3 regions of the Pseudomonas sp. FP2309 genome follow, and region 2 is predicted to be linked to each of the others. Evidence: predicted binding sites of a transcription regulator. Region 2 holds the regulator's gene; each other region holds the start of a gene.

Region 1 (3,273 bases), 2.4 Mb from region 2:
GTGTGTGGCGTGGCCAACATCCGTGGCGCGACCATCCCGATTCTCGACTTGGCCCTGGCGACCAGTTCGGCAGGCCTGCAGGATCGTGAGAACCCGTTCGTGATCATTACCGAATACAACACCAAGACCCAGGGTTTCCTGGTGCGCTCGGTGGAGCGCATCGTCAACATGAACTGGGAAGAGATCCATCCGCCGCCCAAGGGCACCGGCCGCGATCACTACCTCACTGCAGTGACGCGCGTCGACAACCAGTTGGTGGAAATCATCGACGTGGAGAAGATCCTCGCCGAAGTGGCACCAACCTCGGAATCGATCTCCGTGGGCGTGGTGGATGCCGAGACGGCGCACAAGGCGATCTCGCTGCGAGTGCTCACGGTGGATGACTCCTCGGTGGCGCGCAAACAGGTGACCCGTTGCCTGCAGACCGTCGGCGTGGAAGTGGTGGCGCTCAATGATGGCCGCCAGGCGCTGGATTACCTGCGCAAACTGGTGGATGAGGGCAAGAAGCCGGAAGAAGAATTCTTGATGATGATTTCCGACATCGAGATGCCGGAAATGGATGGCTATACCCTCACGGCCGAGATACGTAGCGATCCACGCATGCAAAAACTGCATATTGTCCTGCATACTTCGTTGTCGGGCGTATTCAACCAGGCGATGGTCAAGAAGGTCGGTGCCGATGACTTCCTGGCCAAATTCCGTCCTGATGACCTGGCATCCCGGGTAGTCGACCGGATCAAGGCAGCAGAATAACAGCCAGGGTCTTCTCCCTGGCGGTCATACGATTTTAGAGGCGGTATCAGTGTCTACAGGTAATTTGGATTTTGAACAGTTCCGGGTCTTCCTGGAAAAGGCCTGTGGCATATTGCTCGGTGAAAACAAGCAATACTTGGTATCCAGTCGTCTTAATAAACTGATGGAACAGCAGGGCATCAAATCCCTGGGTGAGTTGGTTCAACGGATCCAGGGTCAGCCGCGCAGTGGCCTCAAGGAAATGGTGGTCGATGCCATGACCACCAACGAAACCCTGTGGTTTCGTGACACCTACCCCTTTGAAGTGCTCAAGAGCAAAGTGCTCCCGGAGGCCATCAAGGCCAGCCCGGGCCAGCGCCTGCGTATCTGGTCGGCGGCCTGTTCCTCGGGGCAGGAACCGTATTCCATCTCGATGGCCATCGATGAGTTCGAGCGGACCAACATGGGGCAGTTGAAGGCCGGGGCGCAAATTGTCGCCACTGATCTGTCGGGCACCATGCTCAACAACTGCAAGACCGGTGAGTACGACAGCCTGGCTCTGGGGCGTGGTTTGTCTCCGGAGCGCCTGCAGCGGTACTTCGACTCCAAAGGTGCGGGGCGCTGGGCGATCAAGGCACCGATCAAGAGCCGTGTGGAGTTTCGCTCGTTCAACCTGCTCGACAGCTACGCCAGCCTGGGCAAGTTCGACATGGTGTTTTGCCGCAACGTGCTGATCTACTTCTCGGCCGAGGTGAAGAAAGACATCCTGTTGCGCATCCACGGCACGCTCAAGCGTGGCGGCTACCTGTTCCTGGGGGCTTCGGAAGCGCTGAACGGCCTGCCGGATCACTTCCAAATGGTGCAGTGCAGCCCTGGGATCATCTACCAGGCCAAGTAAGCCCGAGTTCACTCGATCAATGTGGGAGCTGGGCTTGTGTGGGAGCAGGGCTTGCCCGCGATGCAGGCGCCTCGGTTTGTCATTTAAACCGAGGTGATGCAATCGCAGGCAAGCCAACGCCCACACAAGTCCACTCCCACATTTTTTTGCGGCAAATCCCAGTAAAGCGGCAACCCCCCATTGCCGCTTTACTGGCGCCACGCGGAAACCCGTTGCCGCTTTTCTGGCATTGCCGCCAGCAAGCGCCCCGCAAACCCTTGATATACGGGCCCTCGAAGAATTGGCATGCACCTTGCTATAACCCTGTTAACGAACAGCAGGTCAGCCTAAAGGTTTCCGCCATGAGCATCAGCTTCGATAAAGCGCTCGGTATCCACGAACAAGCCCTGGGCTTCCGCGCCCAGCGTGCCGAAGTCCTGGCCAACAACATTGCCAACGCCGATACCCCGAACTACAAGGCTCGGGACCTGGACTTCTCCGCCGTGCTCGCCGCGCAGCAGGACAAGACCAAAAACGGCACCTTCGCCTTGAATATGACCAACAGCCGTCATATCGAAGCGCAAGGCCTGAGCAGTGGTGACGAGTCGCTGCTTTATCGCACGCCGATGCAGCCGTCGATCGACCAGAACACCGTCGACGCCCAGTTGGAGCAATCGAACTATGCCGAGAACTCGGTGAACTTTCAGGCCAGCTTTACCCTGCTCAACAGCAAATTCAAAGGGCTGATGTCAGCCCTGCGTGGAGAGTAAGCCATGTCCCTGTCCAGTGTTTTCAATATTGCCGGTAGCGGCATGAGCGCCCAGACCACGCGTCTGAACACCGTCGCCAGTAACATCGCCAACGCCGAGACCGTGTCTTCGAGCATTGACCAAACCTACCGCGCCCGTCACCCGGTGTTCGCCACCATGTTCCAGGCGGGCCAGAACGGCGGTAGCGACTCGTTGTTCCAGGAACAGGATGCCGCCGGCAAAGGCGTGCAGGTGCTTGGCGTGGTCGAAGATCAGAGCAACCTCGAAGCGCGCTACGAGCCTAACCACCCGGCGGCGAACGAAAAAGGCTACGTGTATTACCCGAACGTCAACGTGGTCGAGGAAATGGCAGACATGATTTCCGCCAGTCGCTCGTTCCAGACCAACGCGGAAATGATGAACACCGCCAAAACCATGATGCAGAAGGTCCTGACCCTGGGTCAGTGATAAGGGGCGCCAACGAATGGCCATTGTTGATACCACGACCAACTCAGCGGTCCAGGACCTTTTCAACTCCAAGGTCCAGACCGCGACAAATAACAGCAGTGTCAGTGACGCTTCCAAGACGGCGACGGGAAGCCAGTCGCTGGGCAAGGATGCATTCCTGCAACTGCTGGTGACTCAACTGAAAAACCAGAACCCGCTGTCGCCTCAGGACAACGGCGCTTTCGTGGCCCAGCTGGCGCAATTCAGCAGCCTGGAAGGCATCAACACCCTGAACGACTCGGTGAATAACATCTCGAGCAACTTCAGTTCGTCGCAGGCACTGCAAGCGTCTTCGCTGGTTGGGCGTTCGATCATCACCCAGACCGACAAAGCCTTGGTGGATACCAGCAAGAGCATGGCCGGTTCGGTGGCGGTGACGGCGGCGACGGGCAACGTCTCGATCAAGAT
Region 2 (3,273 bases):
CAAGGAACTGGAAAGCCTGCTGCAGGAGTTCCACATCAACCACATCCGCGACAACCTGGGCATGAGCCTGTCGGGCGGCGAGCGTCGCCGCGTGGAGATCGCCCGCGCCCTGGCGACCGCACCCAAGTTCATCCTGCTGGACGAGCCGTTTGCCGGCGTTGACCCCATTTCGGTTGGAGACATCAAGCAGATCATCCATCACCTCAAGGCCAAGGGTATCGGTGTGCTGATCACCGACCACAACGTGCGCGAGACCCTCGATATCTGCGAAACCGCTTACATCGTCAACGATGGCCAGCTGATCGCCGAAGGCGACTCCGCAACCATCCTGGCCAACGAACTGGTCAAGGAAGTGTACCTGGGTCACGAGTTCCGCCTGTAAATCCACCGGCTATTGAAGGTGGTGGCAGGTAGCTTGCCTTAAGCGCGGACATTAATAGAAAACCTCCGGATTTTTATTGTTACCGCGCTCTAGGCAAAGCCCTCGATATCAGGCATATAATTTGCTTATGTTTGGCGCTCACGCGCCCTGTCGTGGATGGCGCATTGCGCCGGCGAATAAGGTGTTAAGCCCCTGCCATGAAACCATCGCTAGTCCTGAGAATGGGCCAGCAGCTGACGATGACACCGCAGCTGCAACAGGCCATCCGCCTGCTCCAATTGTCGACGCTGGACCTGCAACAGGAAATCCAGGAGGCCCTGGAGTCCAATCCGATGCTCGAACGCCAGGAAGAAGGCGACGACTTCGATAATGCAGACCCGCTGGCCGACAACATCGAGCAAAAACCCAATTCCGACGTTCAGGAACCCTCTTACCAGGAAACGGCCCCGACGGTGGACAACCTCGAGGAAGGCGAATGGAACGAGCGCATTCCCAACGAACTCCCGGTGGACACTGCCTGGGAAGACGTCTACCAGACCAGCGCCAGCAGCCTGCCCAGCAACGACGATGACGAGTGGGACTTCACCACCCGCACCTCCGTCGGCGAGAGCCTGCAGAGCCATCTGTTGTGGCAATTGAACCTGGCACCGATGTCCGACACCGATCGTCTGATCGCTGTCACCCTGATCGATTGCATTAACAACCAGGGCTATCTGGACGAGACACTCGAAGAAATACTAGAGGCCTTCGATCCGGAGCTGGACATCGAGCTGGACGAAATCGAAGCCGTGCTGCACCGCATCCAGCAGTTCGAGCCTGCCGGTATCGGCGCCCGCACCTTGAGCGAATGCCTGCTGCTGCAACTGCGCCAGTTGCCCGCCAAGACGCCTTGGCTGGCCGAAGCCCAACGACTGGTCACTGACTACATCGACCTGCTGGGCAGCCGCGACTACAGCCAGTTGATGCGCCGCATGAAACTCAAGGAAGACGAACTGCGCCAGGTTATCGAGCTGGTGCAAAGCCTCAACCCACGCCCGGGCTCGCAGATCGAATCCAGCGAAGCCGAATACGTTGTACCCGATGTGATTGTGCGCAAAGACAACGAACGCTGGCTGGTAGAGCTGAACCAGGAGTCGGTGCCACGTCTGCGGGTCAACCCGCAATATGCCGGTTTCGTGCGTCGCGCCGACACCAGTGCCGACAACACCTTCATGCGCAACCAGTTGCAGGAAGCGCGCTGGTTTATCAAGAGCCTGCAAAGCCGCAACGAAACCCTGATGAAAGTCGCCACCCAGATCGTCGAGCACCAGCGCGGCTTCCTGGAATATGGCGACGAGGCAATGAAACCCCTGGTGCTGCATGACATCGCAGAAGCGGTGGGCATGCACGAATCAACGATTTCACGGGTAACGACGCAAAAATTCATGCATACCCCACGGGGTATCTATGAGTTGAAATACTTTTTCTCCAGCCATGTAAGCACCTCCGAAGGCGGCGAATGCTCGTCCACAGCGATCCGCGCGATCATCAAAAAACTGGTTGCCGCGGAAAATCAGAAAAAGCCGTTGAGTGACAGCAAGATCGCTGGTTTACTGGAGGCACAAGGCATTCAGGTCGCCCGTCGAACCGTCGCCAAGTACCGCGAATCCCTTGGGATCGCGCCTTCCAGCGAGCGTAAGCGTTTGATGTGACGGGCGGGCCACAGCGTTCCAGTGGTGGGTATTCCTGCCCACCGCTTTATGCACTGGCAACGAAGGAGAAGCTGTATGCAAGTCAACATCAGTGGACACCATGTAGAAGTCACCCCTCCACTACGCGACTACGTAGAGCAGAAGCTTAGGAAGCTTGAGGGCCATTTCGACAAGATCACCAACGTGCAGGTCATCATGAAGGTCGACAAGCTTCAGCAGAAAATCGAAGCGACACTTCAGATACCCGGCGGCGAAGTGGTAGCCAATGCCGAGCATGAAGACATGTATGCATCAATCGACTTGCTCACAGACAAGCTTGACCGCCAACTCAAAAAGCATAAGGAAAAGAATCTGAGCCTGCTTCAGGGCACAGGTCGTTAACTCCCCCCCCATGATCCGACTTGAAACCATCCTGACCCCCGGCCGTTCCCTCGTGAACGCGCCGGGCGGCAGCAAGAAGAAAGCCCTCGAACAAATTGCCAACCTGATCGCACGCGAAGTGCCGGATCTGGAGATGCAAGATGTCTTCGAGGCCCTGATTGCCCGTGAAAAACTCGGTTCCACCGGTTTTGGCAACGGCATCGCGATTCCTCACTGCCGCCTCAAAGGCTGCGAGTCCCCCGTAAGCGCCCTGCTGCACTTGGACGCCCCTATCGATTTCGACGCCATCGATGGCGCCCCGGTCGACCTGCTGTTCGTTCTGCTGGTCCCGGAAGCTGCCACCGATGCACACCTGGAACTGCTTCGGCAGATCGCCAGCATGCTCGACCGCAAGGAAGTACGCGACAAACTGCGCAGCGCCAACAGCAATGGGGCGCTGTATCAAGTTGTCCTGGATGAACAAAGCGGGCAGTAATCATGCGTTTGATCATCGTCAGCGGCCGCTCCGGCTCGGGTAAAAGCACCGCCCTCAATGTTCTTGAGGACAGCGGTTTCTATTGCATCGACAACCTGCCGGCCGGCCTGCTGCCTGAGCTGGCAGAACGCGCTTTGATCCACACCGAACTCGCACAACCGCTGGTTGCTGTTTCGATTGACGCCCGTAACCTGCCCAGCCATCTTTCGCGCTTCCCGGAACTGCTTGAGGAAGTGCGCGCCAAACACATTCATTGCGACGTGCTGTACCTGGATGCCGACGAGGAGACGTTGCTCAAGCGCTTCTCAGAGACCCGTCGTCGCCACCCCCTCAGCAGCCCGCAT
Region 3 (3,273 bases), 2.4 Mb from region 2:
GCGGTACCGACCAGGCCGATGCCATCCGCTTGATCGGCTGGTGGGAACAGATGACGGCGGCTTGATGGGCTTACTATCGGAACTTCAATAAGGAATACAACAATGGGTTCGCTGAAACGAATGGCTGTGCTGTGCGGTGTTACGGTGTTGTTTGCGGCCACGGCCCAGGCTGAGGACTGGCAAGTCGCCAAGGACGAAGACGGTATCAAGATTTCGCTGAGCGAAATTGCCGGCTCCAAGTACAAGGCGTATCGCGGCGTGACTCTGATCAAGGCACCCGTTGCCAGGATCCAGGCGCTTCAGGAAGACGTCGCCGGCGCCTGTGCGTGGATTCACGAATGCAAATCCCAGAAGCTGGTGGATAAAAAAGGCGACGAGGCCTGGACCTACACCCAGTTCAAGGCGCCGTTCCCTGTGACCGATCGTGATTCGTACATTCACGTCACCACCACCAAGAATGCCGATGGCAGCCTGACCCGCAAACTTGAGGGCGTGCCTACCTACAAGCCGGAAGAAAAAGGCTACGTGCGCGTGGCCCAGGTCGAGGGGTTTTGGAAGCTGGTCCCCAAGGGTGCTAATGAAACCGAAGTCACCTACCAGGTTCACACCGAGCCCGGCGGCAGCGTGCCGTCGTGGCTGGCCAACAAGTTCGTGGTGGACGCCCCGTTCAACACCTTGAAAGCCTTGAAAACCCACGCTGAACAATAAGCGCGATAGACGCGGTGCCTCAGGGCTTGAATGGAACGTTTACCGAGCCCTCAAGGTCCAGATACAGGTGAGCCCACACGCGGGCTTTATCGAGGAGGCACCGATGCAAACGTGGCACATTACCTTCGTTGATGATCACGGCGAGACATCCGTGGAGCAGTTCACCTGCGAACAAAAGCCCAGCCTCGAAGATGCTGCGCACATGATTCGCAACAAACTGGTACCTGTAGCCGCCGAGCTCGACCTCAATGACCTTGAGGGCCGCAAGGCAGAGCCTACGGTCAAGATTCTGAAAGACCAGAACAGCATCCAGATCCTCGACATTTCTCCCGCCGCCTGAATATTCCCTGTATCACCTCCAGGCGCTACTGGTGGAGGTGAAAGCTTCGCGCTACTCTGCAAGCGAGATCAGCGAATGAATCGCTAAGGTCTGGTCTTGTCAGCTACATGCTTGTTTTCCCGTGGTGATGTTATTGCCGTGGTACCCGCGCCGGTAGCGCGCGGGCTTTTGGGAAGCACGGAAAGTCTATCCATCGGTTTGAGGAGGACGTTTCATGAGCACAGCCTATCAAGAAGACATCAGCACCCACGTTCTACGTCGCATGAAAGAAGGCGGCTTCGACTTTTCAAGGTTTCACCCCATTGAGTTCTACGCGATTTTTCCGGACGAGGAACGGGCGCGCAGGGCTGCGGGTGAGTTTCGTGGAGAGTCCCTGAACGCCCAGGTCAGTGCGCGCGACGATGGCGCCTGGTACCTGGAGTTGAGCAAAGTCATGTTTGCAACCTACGACGGCATAGGAGACTTCGAGCAGGACTTTGAAGCAGTGGTGGAACCCCTTGGTGGAATCATCGAAGGGTGGGGCGTCAAGCACCCGGTACGTCCGTTACCGATGTAGTGCAAAGTTATACGCAACACAACGTATCGGCTGACCTTAGGGTTGGCCGATTTTGTTTGCGCGGCGCGCAAGCGTTGCGGAACTTGCGTTGCATTTTTACGCACCAAAAAAAAGGCCACCCGACAAGGGTGGCCCAAAGGGAAGAGCGGAGCGCCAAAGGTTATTCAGCAGATGGGGCGATTATCCGCAGGCGTGGCCGGGCAGTGAAATCAACTCTGACTATGCTGTTGATAGCAAAAACCTGCATTGTGCTGAAGCAGGCCGCTACACACCGGGCAATCTGCGCACCAGGAGGGTGCGCCAGACTGCCCGCGTTTATTCAACGCACTGATATTTAAGTGTTTATGCCGATGGCACGGGCCTTGCGAAGGTCCATGCGTCCCGAGTGACAAGGAGTACGGCATGATCCGCACTTATTACGATGAGATGTACGACGGTGCAGGGCTGGTTCGCCCGCACTATCGCGAATTTGCCCGCTGGTTGGCCGACACCCCGGCAGACCTGTTGGCCCAGCGTCGGCGCGAAGCCGATTTGCTGTTTCACCGCGCCGGGATCACCTTCACCCTGTATGGGGACGAGCAGGGTACCGAGCGCCTGATTCCCTTCGACACCATTCCCCGCAGTATTCCCGCCAGCGAATGGCGGATCGTCGAGCGTGGCTGCATCCAGCGGGTCAAGGCGCTGAATATGTTTCTCGCCGACCTGTATCACGACCAACGCATCATCAAGGCCGGGATCATTCCCGCCGAACAGGTGCTGGCCAACGAGCAGTACCAACTGGCGATGCAGGGCTTGAACCTGCACCGCGACCTGTATTCCCACGTCTCGGGGGTAGACCTCGTACGCGACGGCGACGGCACTTACTACGTGCTGGAAGACAACCTGCGTACCCCCAGCGGCGTGAGCTACATGCTTGAAGACCGCAAGATGATGATGCGTCTGTTCCCCGAGCTGTTCGCCGCCCAGCGCATCGCGCCCATCGACCATTACCCCAACCTGCTGCTCGACACCCTCAAAAGCTCCAGCCCCCTGGATAACCCCAGCGTGGTGGTGCTGACGCCTGGGCGCTTCAACAGCGCATTCTTTGAACATGCGTTTCTCGCGCGGGAAATGGGTGTGGAGCTGGTGGAAGGTGCCGACCTGTTCGTGCGCGACGACCGCGTGTTCATGCGCACCACCGACGGGCCCAAAGCGGTGGATGTGATCTATCGCCGCCTCGACGACGCGTTCCTCGACCCGCTGGCGTTCAACCCGGACTCCATGCTCGGCGTGCCCGGCCTGCTCGCGGCCTATCGCTCGGGCAATGTGGTGCTGGCCAATGCCATTGGTACCGGAGTGGCGGATGACAAGTCGGTGTACCCCTTCGTCACCGAGATGATCCGTTTTTACCTGGATGAAGAGCCGATCCTCAAGAACGTCCCTACTTTCCAGTGCCGCAAGCCCGACGAACTGTCCCACGTGCTCGCCAACCTGCCGGAGCTGGTGGTGAAGGAAACCCAAGGTTCCGGCGGCTACGGCATGCTGGTGGGGCCTGCGTCCACCGCAAAGGAAATCGAAGCCTTCCGTGCCCGTATCAAGGCCAAGCCCCACGCCTATATCGCCCAGCCAACCCTGTGTTTATCCACCTGCCCGACCTTTGTCGAAAACGGCATCGCGCCGCGGCACATCG

Evidence for each region. The regulator sigma-54, encoded in region 2, starts transcription at its own class of promoters, with help from an activator protein. The targets are predictions, from matches to a motif close to ANTGGCATNNANNTTGCTNT.
Region 1: a site for sigma-54 is predicted at 1,910-1,929, ahead of flgB (flagellar basal body rod protein FlgB). Genes of this name have one in related genera too.
Region 3: a site for sigma-54 is predicted at 1,954-1,973, ahead of PSH59_RS19260 (circularly permuted type 2 ATP-grasp protein). Genes of this name have one in related genera too.

Annotation. Positions count from the first base shown of each region.
Region 1 covers NZ_CP117439.1:4,270,028-4,273,300, reverse strand. The annotation lists gene PSH59_RS19595 (chemotaxis protein CheV) at 1-753, shown strand, start outside; gene cheR (protein-glutamate O-methyltransferase CheR) at 803-1,630, shown strand; gene flgB (flagellar basal body rod protein FlgB) at 1,972-2,379, shown strand; gene flgC (flagellar basal body rod protein FlgC) at 2,383-2,826, shown strand; gene flgD (flagellar hook assembly protein FlgD) at 2,843-3,273, shown strand, end outside.
Region 2 covers NZ_CP117439.1:981,101-984,373, reverse strand. The annotation lists gene lptB (LPS export ABC transporter ATP-binding protein) at 1-382, shown strand, start outside; gene PSH59_RS04360 (RNA polymerase factor sigma-54) at 580-2,073, shown strand; gene hpf (ribosome hibernation-promoting factor, HPF/YfiA family) at 2,149-2,454, shown strand; gene ptsN (PTS IIA-like nitrogen regulatory protein PtsN) at 2,465-2,929, shown strand; gene rapZ (RNase adapter RapZ) at 2,932-3,273, shown strand, end outside.
Region 3 covers NZ_CP117439.1:4,205,876-4,209,148, reverse strand. The annotation lists gene PSH59_RS19280 (YkgJ family cysteine cluster protein) at 1-65, shown strand, start outside; gene PSH59_RS19275 (START domain-containing protein) at 103-708, shown strand; gene PSH59_RS19270 (hypothetical protein) at 812-1,048, shown strand; gene PSH59_RS19265 (ribonuclease E inhibitor RraB) at 1,263-1,604, shown strand; gene PSH59_RS19260 (circularly permuted type 2 ATP-grasp protein) at 2,007-3,273, shown strand, end outside.